Regions from separate parts of the Bacteroides celer genome, predicted to be linked through region 2. Evidence: riboswitches for the same ligand, from Rfam matches in the RefSeq annotation. Region 2 holds a riboswitch; each other region holds the start of a gene.
What was found. Region 2 has a riboswitch for cobalamin ahead of accC (acetyl-CoA carboxylase biotin carboxylase subunit). Riboswitches for the same ligand answer to the same signal wherever they lie in the genome.

Region 1: linked by a shared signal. The riboswitch ahead of CJF29_RS16025 (TonB-dependent receptor plug domain-containing protein) and the one ahead of accC (acetyl-CoA carboxylase biotin carboxylase subunit) in region 2 are both predicted to bind cobalamin.
Region 3: linked by a shared signal. The riboswitch ahead of CJF29_RS04655 (putative transporter) and the one ahead of accC (acetyl-CoA carboxylase biotin carboxylase subunit) in region 2 are both predicted to bind cobalamin.
Region 4: linked by a shared signal. The riboswitch ahead of CJF29_RS04650 (TonB-dependent receptor) and the one ahead of accC (acetyl-CoA carboxylase biotin carboxylase subunit) in region 2 are both predicted to bind cobalamin.

Annotation. Positions count from the first base shown of each region.
Region 1 covers NZ_CP178209.1:3,915,370-3,918,530, reverse strand. The annotation lists gene CJF29_RS16025 (TonB-dependent receptor plug domain-containing protein) at 1-1,797, opposite strand, end outside; cobalamin riboswitch at 1,981-2,181, opposite strand; gene CJF29_RS16020 (DUF5106 domain-containing protein) at 2,955-3,161, opposite strand, start outside.
Region 2 covers NZ_CP178209.1:1,503,069-1,506,229, reverse strand. The annotation lists gene pncB (nicotinate phosphoribosyltransferase) at 1-498, shown strand, start outside; gene CJF29_RS05605 (thioredoxin family protein) at 645-968, opposite strand; gene CJF29_RS05600 (pyridoxamine 5'-phosphate oxidase family protein) at 1,063-1,545, opposite strand; cobalamin riboswitch at 1,681-1,885, shown strand; gene accC (acetyl-CoA carboxylase biotin carboxylase subunit) at 2,017-3,161, shown strand, end outside.
Region 3 covers NZ_CP178209.1:1,257,083-1,260,243, forward strand. The annotation lists gene CJF29_RS04655 (putative transporter) at 1-875, opposite strand, end outside; cobalamin riboswitch at 1,089-1,300, opposite strand; gene CJF29_RS04660 (ABC transporter ATP-binding protein) at 1,379-2,134, opposite strand; gene CJF29_RS04665 (FecCD family ABC transporter permease) at 2,131-3,147, opposite strand; gene CJF29_RS04670 (ABC transporter substrate-binding protein) at 3,144-3,161, opposite strand, start outside.
Region 4 covers NZ_CP178209.1:1,253,802-1,256,962, forward strand. The annotation lists gene CJF29_RS04650 (TonB-dependent receptor) at 1-1,984, opposite strand, end outside; cobalamin riboswitch at 2,121-2,339, opposite strand; gene CJF29_RS04655 (putative transporter) at 2,471-3,161, opposite strand, start outside.

The DNA.
Region 1 (3,161 bases), 2.4 Mb from region 2:
CCATGGTGTTTCGATACCTGCCTGCCCCGAAGCGGAGACGCGGGGAGTGTAGGCTATCTGGTGTTTGTATGTTGATTCATACGTGTTTGGATCGGGTGGGGTAACGTCTAATGCTCGTTGGTATGTATAGTTGCCCGAGAGGTTTATGCGGATTTTTTCCCCGGGTTGGAGGGAGAGGCTTCCTGTAACATCAATACCTTTGATGTCAACTTGTCCCAGGTTTTTCATGCTCCATACTGCAAGGTTCTTGGTAGGATAAGCGATGATTTTATCTGTTACCTTATTATAATAAGCGTCGATGGTTGCTGACAAATAGGGTAGGAACGAGCATACATTTTTGTTGTATGTCAGTCCGATGTTGTATTGTTTGGCTTTTTCCGGCTTTAGTTGTGTGTTTCCTACTTCTTCGTAATATAAGTCGTTGAAACTTGCCAGGCGGAAAATGTCTTTATAGAAGAAGCGTACACGGAATTCTTCATTATGAAAAGGTTTGAATGCGGCACTTACATAAGGGGTTAATTTACGGTGATTGCCGGCACTGCCGCCTTTCTTTACATCTTCATTGATAATGGTTGCTAATGCGGATGCGGAGATTGTTAACCAGTCATTCACGTATTTGCCGGCGAATGCCGTTAGCCATGAATAGCGCGTGGGGTGTACAAAGTTGTTTAGATCGGCGTTCATGGTGTTGATGCTTCCGTCGGTGGAAAGAGAGAATGAGAGGTTGCTCAACAGTCTGTATAGTACAGAAGCGGAAAGGTAATATTCTTGCTGGTAGTAGCTGTTTTCTGTTTTCTTTAATGAGTTCTTTGTATCAGGGTCTAGGTAACGTTGATAGCTCCAATTCCACTTGGCAGAGGTTTGGAATACCCATTGTTGGCTGAATTCTTTCTTGTATTGACTTTGTATGAAAGTGTTTTTATCCCACAGGTGTTGGGTAGAATGGTCGTCGTAGAAAGTGGTAGCTTTGGGTAGTCCCCGGGAGGATTGGAAGTAATAGGCTTTCAGCCGCCATTGTTCTTTATCGGAGAAGTTACCGTAAAGTCCGGCTTCAGCACGGAATGTTTGTACATCTGTATTCTTCCGTTTCTCACGTGAGGACAGATCTCCTTCTGCACTTCCATAGCGCAGTGTATATGGATAATGTCCGTCAGAAGACATCCATTCGCCATTGACTGACATGCTCCATGTTTTATTGAATTGTTGTTCCAGCAGGAGGGAGGGATTGACTAATCCCCAGGAACCTGTTTTGAAAGCTCCTGCTATGTTGGTCTTTTTGTCTTTTGTGAACTGTGGGGTAAGTGTCTGGATATTCAAGATGCCTGCTGACGCAAAGAAGCGGGCAGGTTGGAAGATGTTATCGCTTTGTCCGTTGTTTAGAGAAAGTCTGTCTACGTTATCGAGTGAGAAACGCCCGATGTCGATTTGTCCCGTTTGGCAATCGGTTAGGGTGATCCCGTCATAGCCAACAGCGGTATGTTGTGCTCCCAGGCTTCGTATGGATACAGTTTTTAGTCCGCCAATACCTCCGTAGTCTTTTACGGTCACTCCGGCAAAGTGTTTCACTGCGTCGGATACTTGCAAGGCGTGCAGGTTTTTCAGGGCGTCTTTGGAGAATACTTGCAGGGGAGCGGTAGAACGTACTTCGCGAGTCTGATAGATATCTGATACTGTTATTTCAGGAATAGAATATGTATGTGTCGTATCTACCTTTTGCTGTTGTGCAAAAAGTGGTATGGATAAGAATTGGCAGCAGAATACTGCAAAGATCATTTTCTTAAATGTTCTCTCTTTCATTTATTCCTTATTTCAGTCTGTTGCTATTTAAAAGTGTCCGGGCGAAATCCCTTCGACCGGACACGCATAAATAAACTTGGCAGAGTTTATTCGTTTTAACACACTTTCTCTGAATTAGAGTGATGAATGAAATGATAGACGACTTGTCCGGTTCATTAGACTCAACGCTTTTTCCTCGAAAGCAGTGAAACATAATTGCATGGTAGGTCTTCTGACTTATTCCTGTTACAAACGCCTTCCCAGATTATTCTCCAGTGGCAATGAGTGAATTGCTTGTAACATGCATGGAACTTACAGCAGCGGGACTGTTCAGGATTTACACCTGATTCCCTTTTAATTGCTTCCCCCGTAAGGGAGTCGCAAACCAATGCGGGACAAAGATAGGGAGTTTATTTGTTTTTTCCAAGTTGGGGGATATTCTTTTTCTTTCGTCCTGATACGAAAGAGAAAGAACCAACTTGTTTTCTTCGATATTTTCTGTATTTTTGTAAATGAGACTGTCACTTATTACAAAATTTACCAAATTAGCGGATTTTAGAGGCGGGTATTGAGTTGCCCGCCTTTTTTATTTGTTTGACATAAGATTAGCTTTTAAAAAGTATCTTTGTCTATGTCCAACGTTGGACGTATGAAACAGATTTATTGAAACATAATTGGTCGTTTTTTATAGGGGATGCAGCGGTATCCACCTATTTTGTTCCTTACTATACGGTTTTGAACTAATTCATTTCGGTATGGTTTTGAAGCAAATGATACTTTAGCAAACAAGTATTGAAACGGTAGCCCGTGAAATAATATAGAATTTACCTAACGTACAAACGTAGGTTATCTACCGTGTGAATGTCCGTTACCTACTGGGCGAGCATCAACAACCTACCAGACAAAAGTCGGTCATCTGCCGGACGAACAGTTCATGAGGGACACGGGAACAGAAACGGCACCGACGAAGTGATCCGAACCGACAACGGCAGCATCCAAAGCCATCTTCTCTGCCCAGTATTATTGCTGTTGTTTATAACAGAAATAATACTTTTACTTACTCTTCTTTACTCTTCTCTTCTCTACTCTACTGGTTTTCATTGGCTTTTCCCCCTTTACTGGTGGGCGTTTCAGCGCTTTGTACACCCCTCTCCGAACACCCTCATTTTTGTATCGTTTTACTCTAGTTCAACATTAGTTAAGTATTCTTCGATAGCTTGTGCGGTGGCGTCTTTTAGGAGCACGGTCTTTTCCTTGTTTAAAAGGTAGAGGGTGGGGATAGCCTTCAAATCATATAGTTGTTGTTCTTTGATGGCAAATTTCTTGTCGTATCCGTTGATCCATTCTTTGGGGAATTCATTCAGGTGTTTTCTCCATTCGTCCAA
Region 2 (3,161 bases):
AACTATATGGCACTCGAAAACTGGGTGAATGTTTATGACGGGGATTTGGGTATCGCACTTTCCGATACATATACTTCCGGTATCTTCCTTAGTAACCTTAGCCGCAAACAGGCTAAACTATTTGATGGAGTGCGTTGCGATTCCGGTAATGAGTTTGAGTTTATCGACAAGCTGGTTGCCCGTTACAGAGAGTTGGGAATTGATGCGACGACCAAAACCATCGTTTTCAGCAATGCCCTCGACTTTACAAAGGCATTGGATATTCAGGAATACTGCCAGAACAAAATACGCTGCTCTTTCGGAATCGGTACCAACCTTACCAATGATACCGGATTCGAGCCTTCGAACATCGTGATGAAACTGACACAATGTAAGATGAATGTCAATCAGGAATGGAGAGAATGTATCAAACTGTCTGATGATGAAGGAAAACATACCGGCAGTCTTGAAGAGGTACAGGCTTGCCTGTATGAGTTACGACTCAACAGACAGCAATAAAAACAAAGAAAATAAAGAAAAGCAGGAAGTACCTCACCGGAGAATACTTTCTGCTTTTCTTTATGCATATTAGAAGTATGCCAGACAAAGACACACCAACATAGAATCAGCCACGTATATCATTGTGATAAGCTATGCAATAATCGTCAGGATTTGAATCCTTTCACTGCTCTTTCCAGTCTTTCCAAAGGTAATTCGCCGGATTGTCTCCAAAGCTGTTGTCCTTTTCTAAAAAGAATAAAGGTAGGAGTCGACTCAACCGTATAGAAATCTGTAAGGGCAGGTTCCTGGTCGATGTCTACCAATACCACTTCCAATGTTCCCTCCATCAGTTTCTTAAATTCTTCAACAACCGGTTTCATACGTTGGCAATGAGGACACCACGTTGCATAAAACTCTGCCATTACCCAATCACCGTTAGCCAGTTTCTCCTGATTTCTTTCTTCACGAGCTATTTTCTTTTCTTTCATACGAATATCTCCTTTTAATTAATTACTATCAACTTAACAATATCAGGAGAAATATAGTTTAGAAAAGTAGCAAGGTTACACACTAATTAAAGAATCAAACCCGTTTACATTTGCCCGACCAGTTATCAATATCCAGACGAATGATCTCCGTGCGATGGAAAGACTTCTCCGCATACTTCATTCCTACCACTTTATCTTCAGGAGAGAGTTTATCCAACAGCAGTTCAAGCGCCTTCATCCGTTCGGCTTCCGAAAGTCCAGTATGGGCTGTCCCTGTCAGTACAATACTCTCATACCCCGTCGTAAACTTGTCGGGAACAAGATGAGTGGCTCCTACCACACAAAAAGAAACTCTCTCACAAGCAGAGATACAACGCAGTTTCTCCCCTTCGGGTGCACAATGAATATAAATAGAATGAGCACCATCCCACACATAATTGACAGGAATTCCATAACCGCCGCCTCCTACTGCCTGCATCGACAATATTCCGTATTCTGCAGTTTGTAATAAACGAAGAGCTTTTTCTTCTTCCAGCAGACGATCCTGGCGCCTGACGGGTTCATTTAAATATTTCATTTTTACTATATAATTAATGACATTACAAAGATATACAATATTCTTAATCGAAGACAAATCCCCGTTTTAAAGATAAGCATTGCACAAAAATGAAACTTTCGTGCAAAAAAGGAACATCTTATTTAATATTTATTTATCTTTGCCCCCCGAAATGGTTCAGAATCCGTATCCAACGGACGACGATTAATAGGGAATCGGGTGTAAGTCCCGGACAGTCCCGCTGCTGTGAAGCTCTGTTCAATGTCTTATAATTGAACTAGTTTAACGCCACTGATGTTAATCGGGAAGGCAAATAAGACAAGAGTCAGTCAGAAGACCTGCCATTTTGTGTAAGACGCTCCCCTCCTCGTGGGTTAGGAGAAAGAGCATCACTTGTTAAGCCCCAAATCAAAAAAATACTGTTTTTCGTCGGGTGGAGTATGTCCATTAGATAGGAAGACATTAATAAGTATGTACTTAATTGAAAAAAGTATGATAAAAAAAATCTTAGTAGCCAATCGCGGTGAAATTGCCGTAAGGGTGATGCGCTCCTGCCGGGAGATGGAGATAACGAGTATCGCTATCTTTTCCGAAGCAGACCGGACCGCGAAGCACGTGCTTTATGCAGACGAAGCTTATTGCGTAGGGCCGGCAGCATCCAAAGAGAGTTATCTGAATATAGAAAAAATCATCGAAGTGGCGAAAGCAGCTCATGCGGACGCCATCCATCCGGGTTACGGCTTCTTGTCCGAGAATGCTACCTTCGCCCGTCGATGTCAGGAAGAAGGAATCATCTTTATCGGACCTAATCCGGAAACAATGGAAGCCATGGGGGATAAAATTGCTGCCCGTATCAAAATGATCGAGGCGGGAGTACCCGTTGTTCCCGGCACACAAGACAATTTGAAAAGTGTGGAAGAAGCCATAGAACTTTGCAATAAGATCGGATACCCGGTGATGCTGAAAGCTTCTATGGGCGGTGGTGGAAAGGGTATGCGCCTCATCCACAGTGTCGAAGAAGTGAAAGAAGCTTATACCACTGCCAAGAGCGAATCGTTGTCTTCCTTTGGCGATGACACGGTTTATCTGGAGAAGTTCGTTGAAGAGCCTCATCATATCGAGTTCCAGATTCTTGGTGACAAGCATGGAAACGTCATTCATCTGTGCGAACGCGAATGTTCCGTGCAACGCCGTAACCAGAAAATCGTAGAAGAGACTCCTTCGGTTTTCGTCACTCCCGAACTGCGGAAAGACATGGGTGAAAAAGCGGTAGCCGCGGCTAAAGCAGTAAACTACATTGGTGCGGGTACTATCGAATTTCTTGTTGACAAACACCGCAACTATTATTTCCTTGAGATGAACACCCGTTTACAGGTGGAGCATCCGATTACGGAAGAAGTGATTGGGGTAGATTTGGTGAAAGAGCAGATTAAAGTTGCCGACGGACAGGTGCTTCAACTGAAACAAGAAAATATCCAGCAACGCGGACACGCTATTGAGTGTCGTATTTGTGCCGAAGATACAGAAATGAATTTCATGCCGAGCCCGGGTATCATCAAACAGATTACAGAGCCGAACAGTATCGGTGTACGTATCGACAGTTATGTGTACGAGGGATATGAAATTCCAATCTACTA
Region 3 (3,161 bases), 250 kb from region 2:
ATTTTGATTTCCTTTCCGAAGAATATAGTGATTGCTTCCACGTCAATCGGGGTAGAGATCACTAATATGATATCCCCTACATGTAGAATTGTTTCGGAATTGACCAATTCGGTTTCTCCACCCTCGCGGTGTTTGATGCGGGAAATGACAAACTTACGGTTCAGTAACGGGCGGAGTTCTTTAATCCTGATGCCATCTACCGATTCGTTTCTCACTTCAATGGAGATAGGGCGTACGGTAAGTTCCTGGAGATGTCCCAGACCGACTTCTGCTTCTTTTTCTTCTTGAGCAGTATTGATGCGAAGGAGATATTTCAAAGCAAGCAGGGAAAGGATGATACCTACTACACCCAGCGGATAGCTGACAGCATATCCTAAAGCAATTTCGGGAGCATCTATGCCATTCAAATCACTGTTGGCCTGTTGTGCGGCTCCCAGTCCCGGAGTATTGGTGACGGCTCCGGACAAAATACCTACCATTGTGGTAATCGGAGTTCTGGTGGTGAAGTGCAGGATAATAGTAATGGTTACTCCTAATACTACTACGAGCATAGCTAGCATATTCAGGGTAAAGCCCCCCTTTTTGAATGCTGAAAAAAAGCCGGGTCCTACCTGCAAACCAATTGAGTAAACAAACAGAATCAATCCGAATTCTTTTAGAAAGTGGAGCAGGTGTTCGTCCAGATTCATGTTGAAATGACCGAATACGATTCCGACAAAGAGTATCCAGGTAACTCCCAGAGATACTCCCCGCACTTTGATTTTTGCAAGGATGATTCCAAACGCTATGGTTAGTGACAGAATCAGTACGGAGTGTGCCACTCCGCCGCCCCAAAGATTGGGGTAACCTTCAAATAAATTTCTTAGAACTTCCATTGTGATTATTATATGATGATATTTAGTTTAGCTAAAAGTACCCCCGGAGAAATCACTTCTGCGGGGATACGCACACATTGAGCATGACGGTCTAATGCCGTCCTTTTGATATTTTAGCTAGAGAGAATTTATCCTCCTTCAATCATTTCCGATGTCATGACTACTCGATTCTTTTTTTACAGTCTGCCGTTTTCCTATCCCACGAGTAAAAACAACTATAAAGGTATGAATGGCAGGTCTTCTGACTGACTCCCTTCCTGATGCCTTCCCGACCTTGACTATCGATACCTGGTCAGTGGTAAAAGTAAATATCAAGAAGTTGAATGGAGTTTCACAGCAGCGGGACTGTCCGGGATTTACACCCGATTCCCTTTTAATTCAGATAGTTGATATGGCTATCTGAAACCAATTCGGGGCAAAGATAGCGAATTTATATAGGAACCCAAATGAATGCTACCTATTTATTTTATACACAGTCTGATTCTTGTCGGATATCTGTTTGTTTATTTGATGCGTACTCTCATCTCCTGCACATCAAACGTGACGGATTCATTTCGGAAAAGTCTTTCTATATGTCCGCTGGCCACCATTTCCGGAGTAGGCAGCGTGTACATCTGCGGATTATCTATGAGCATGATGGAGTCGCAAAGCGATAAGGCGATGTCGAGGTCATGAGTGGAGAATAAGACACATTTTTTTTCTTCCTGTGCCAGTTTCTTTAAAAGCAAACAGAGCTCGTAGCGGTTAGGTAAGTCCAGGAAGGCGGTCGGTTCATCAAGCAGGATGACGGGAGTATCCTGTGCAAGAGCACGGGCAATCATAATTCGCTGACATTCGCCATCGGACATTTTATCCATTGTCTTTTCTGCATAACCGGACATACCGACTAGCTGCATAGCGTCATCCACCCGCTTTTGGTCTTCCGGTTGCAGTTGGCCGATCCAGTTGGTATAGGGAGCACGCCCTAAAGCTACTACATCTTTACAGCGGAGATTAGCGATACGTACTTTATCGGTGGTGACAAAGCTTATATTCCGGGCTAATTTTTCCGGTTTCAATGATGCTATGTTTTTTCCTTGCAGAGTAATCTCTCCTGATTGAGGCTTTCCCAGCCCCATCATAGCACGGAGCAGGGTGCTCTTTCCCGTTCCGTTACGTCCTAACAGGGCAACGAGTTGTCCGCCTGTGATTCGGGCATTTACCGTTTCCAACAGCGTGCGCTGTCCATATCCTAATGTCAGTTCTTTAAGTTCTATCATTTGAATCTACGCAAGTTTTTAGCAATTACCCATAAAATAACCGGAACACCTAGCAAGGCGGTGATGCAGTTAACCGGAAGTAGGAACTTCTTGGCGATGATGTCGCAGAGAAGCATGCTGATAAGCCCTGTCAGCATGGTGCCGGGGACCAGTATCCGGTGGTCGGCATTGTTGAATAGCAGTCGTGTGACATGCGGTACTGCCAGGCCGATAAATCCTACCGGACCACAGAAAGCGGTGACCGTTCCTGTCAGCAGTGCGGTAGAAACGAAGATGAACGTGCGTGAACGTTTAATGTTCATTCCCATCGTTCGTGCATAATTCTCACCGAGCAGTAACAGGTTCAGCGATTTGATACAGGCTACGGAAATTAGTAAACCGATACATAACATCGGTATCATAATTCCCAGTTGGGTGACTGTGATGTGGCTAAGAGATCCCATTGACCAGAGTGTGAACATTTTCAGTTGTTCGGCAGAACTTAGGTATTGGAGTATCTGAATGATAGCGCCTGCTACGTAGCCTATCATAACTCCCATAATCAGCACACCGAGAATGTTTTTTACTTTCCGGCTGATAATGGCTACTCCCAATAAGATTATGGCAGTTCCTATCCAGCCCGAACCTACGATACCCAGCGACTGAAGAATTGGAAACTCCGCCCATCCAAGTAATGGAGCACCTAGTATGAACAGAGCTACGCCCAGTCCTGCACCGGAACTTACTCCCAGCAGGTAAGGATCTGCCAACGGATTCTGGAATACTGTTTGCATCTGTAAACCGCTAACGGAGAGTGCTATTCCTATCAAAGCCGCTACCACTACCCGTATGAAACGGATAGAAAGGAGAATATTCCGTGTCATTTCGTCACATTCGCCTCCGGTGAGTACAGCCCATACCTTGGTGATAGGAATATATGTATCTCCCGTTGCCATGTCTATCAGTAATAACAGTATGGTAACTATACCCAGTGTAATGAATAAAAAGGGAGTACGTTTATCAGGCTGTTTCATTCCAGGTGTCTGTA
Region 4 (3,161 bases), 250 kb from region 2:
AGATATTATTAATTTCTGCCGTTACACGTATTCCCGTTTTCCCCCATTGAAAAGTTTTGGATAGGGAAAAATCGTGGGTATACCAGGGCTGTGCGTAGTTCTCCGGGATATTGGCGACTGCTTCATAACGTTCACCTGTATAAATGAAACTATAGTTACAGGACCATGTTTGGTAACTTCCATTGAGGATGATGGAACCTCCATGCCAAGGTATATAAGGAATCTGGCCTCCATACCATTCACTGGTAGGATCGGTAAAATCCTGTGCCTTTTGATAGGTGTAATTGAAGAGAGTGCTAAGTTCCACCTTTCCGAAGCCCCATTCTCCTCGTATGGCTGCGTCTAATCCCCGAATTTCCACATGTCCGAGATTAATCATAGTCCAACGGAACTGGTTGGAGGTAGGCATGGCAATGATTTTATCATCTACTTCATTATAGTAACCATCTATTTGTAAGTCCAGGCTTTTCAGCCAATGGTTATTCCAGGTGTGAGAGAAAGTGATACCCACATCGTATTGGGTGGTATATTCTGGTTTTAAGTCCTTATTGCCTATAAAAGTATAATACAAATCATTGAGAGTCGGCATGCGAAAGACTTTTTTATAAAAGGCCCGTACATTCAGAGGGAACTTGGTCAATGGTTGCCAGGTGGCTATGACAGAAGGAGTGTATTTGTTTTTGGTGCCTGCATTAGCTCCTTTGGTACGTGTATTGTCGTCGACATGAGTATATAACAGGCTCGCCTGCAACATGAGGTGGTTGAAATCAAAGGACGTGGCGGCAGAAGTCAGGATTGTATTACGGGTTGGATAGACAAAATCTATGAGATCGGCCCGTAATGTATTCCATTGAAAATCATTGGATAATGACATACTCCACCAGGGATAGATGGTGAATAAATGGGCGGCCGAAGCATAGATTTCTTGTTGTCGGTAGTGATTGTCTACGTACATGGTGGTGACATCCAGTCTGGGATCGGATAAATAGTGGAGATAGTCATAAGCATATTTTCCGTTGGCTAGCAGACTGTACCAAGGCTTAAAATAGTTTTGAAAAGAGCCTTGCACAAACAGATTGGTATCCCACTGCCGGTCCTGATGGCGAAACTTACCCGGCTCTTCTCTTACCGCAGCTCCGGGATATCCTCGTTCTGAATTGTATAGGTATGCTTTGGCTTTCCATTCTCCTTTGGGGACTTTTCCGAAGAATGCATTCTCCAAACGTAACATTCTTACGTCTCCATTTTGACGAACAGCTGTTGTGTCGTAACCATCTTTCTTGGCGTATGTGAATTTATATCGTCCTGATGTATACATATACTCCGTACTGATGGAACTGCTTATTCGTTCGTTGAAACGATGTTCCCAAAGTAGTGACGGATTGATGGTAGAGAATGAACCGCCTTTCACCCCGATGTTCAGATTGTTTTTCTTTTCCCCTTTGAATAGGGGTTTTCGTGTCTGCATATATATGGCACTTGCGGAACTATAATCTTTGGCAGGTTGGAAGATGGCACTTTTTTGACCATTATATAGTGAAATGACTTCCATATTATCTAATGAAAAACGGCCTAGATCGACGACTCCATTTTGCGCATTTCCTAATTCAATACCATCGTAAAATACTCCGACATGATGACTGCCCATACTTCGTATATTGACGGTTTTTAGTCCTCCAATACCTCCGTAATCTTTTATCTGTACTCCGGAAAAGTAGCGCAAAGCATCAGCAACGGAGTAAACATTGAGCTTCTCAAGTTCTTTGCCGGACAGAATCTGTACAGGAGACATCTTTTTTTGCATCCGGTTGCTGTAGATAGTAACTTCTTTGAGTTTGAGAAGTGTATCAGACAGAGAAGTCTGATGCCGAACCCTGGACTGGGAAATGGCCGGTAATGTGGTAAATAGAGATAGAATCAAACATAATATCCACCGTAAATGGATATAATGCTTATTGTATGAATGGACTTGAATAGAAAGCATGTCTTTTATTTTATAGGTATAAAAAATCCGTTTGTTCAGATCTGAATTCAATCTACACAAACGGACATATAGCTATTATACCAAATAAAAGATAATTGCTTATTTTCTATTTGACTACTACCCGAAATCCCGCAGGTGTAAATCAGAACATCAAGGCAGGTCTTCTGACTCATCCCATTTTGCAACGCCTTCCCAGATAAACTATCCAGTGACTTTTGTGTTGCAATTTTGCTCTTTGATTACAAGGAGCGGAGATTTACAGCAGCAGGTACTGTTGCCGGTTTACACGGCATTCCCTTTTCATTCCTTAACAACGCAAAAGTTGTTCAAGGAAACCTTAACGGCACAAAGTTAGAAAGTTTTTATTAATTAGTTTGTTTTATTCTAAAAAAATATCCCATTGACCAATAACAAATATTCCGGCATCTGATCCTATTCTCTCCATTTGTTAGTGATCAATTGGATGGAAAAGGATATATTAATATGTTATCCCAACGACAGAATCAATATTTGTGCCGTCAATACTCGCAGAAACATGGTGAGCGGATACACCGTAGCGTAGCCGACGGCAGGCGCATCACAGGAAGTCAGGTCATTGGAGTAAGCCAATGCCGGCGGATTGGTGGTAGAACCAGCCAGAACTCCGATAAGCGTGAAATAATTCAGCTTGCAATAATACCGTCCTATCAATCCCGTAATCAGAAGTGGCAGGATGGTTATGATTACTCCGTAGCCAACCCATATATATCCTCCGCCATGAATGACTGTGTCTACAAAGCCTTCGCCTGCTCCTAAACCTACGCAAGCGAGAAAGATGGAAATACCGATTTCACGAAGCATCAGGTTGGCACTCATGGTGGTATAAGTAATCAGCTTGTATTTCGGACCGAAACGGCTAATCAGGATAGAAACGATGAGCGGACCGCCTGCCAATCCTAGTTTCACAGGTTGCGGAATTCCGGGAAATGCGAAAGGAAGACTTCCCAGAATACATCCTAAAGCGATACCTATAAAGATAGGAATCAGGTTCGGATGATTTAAGCGTTTCATGGAGTTGCCAAGTACTTTCTCTGCATGGGCAACAGCCAGTTCGGAACCTACAATGGTGACACGGTCTCCCATTTGTAACTGTAATTGTGGAGAGGCTACCAAGTCTACTCCCGAACGATTGACGCGG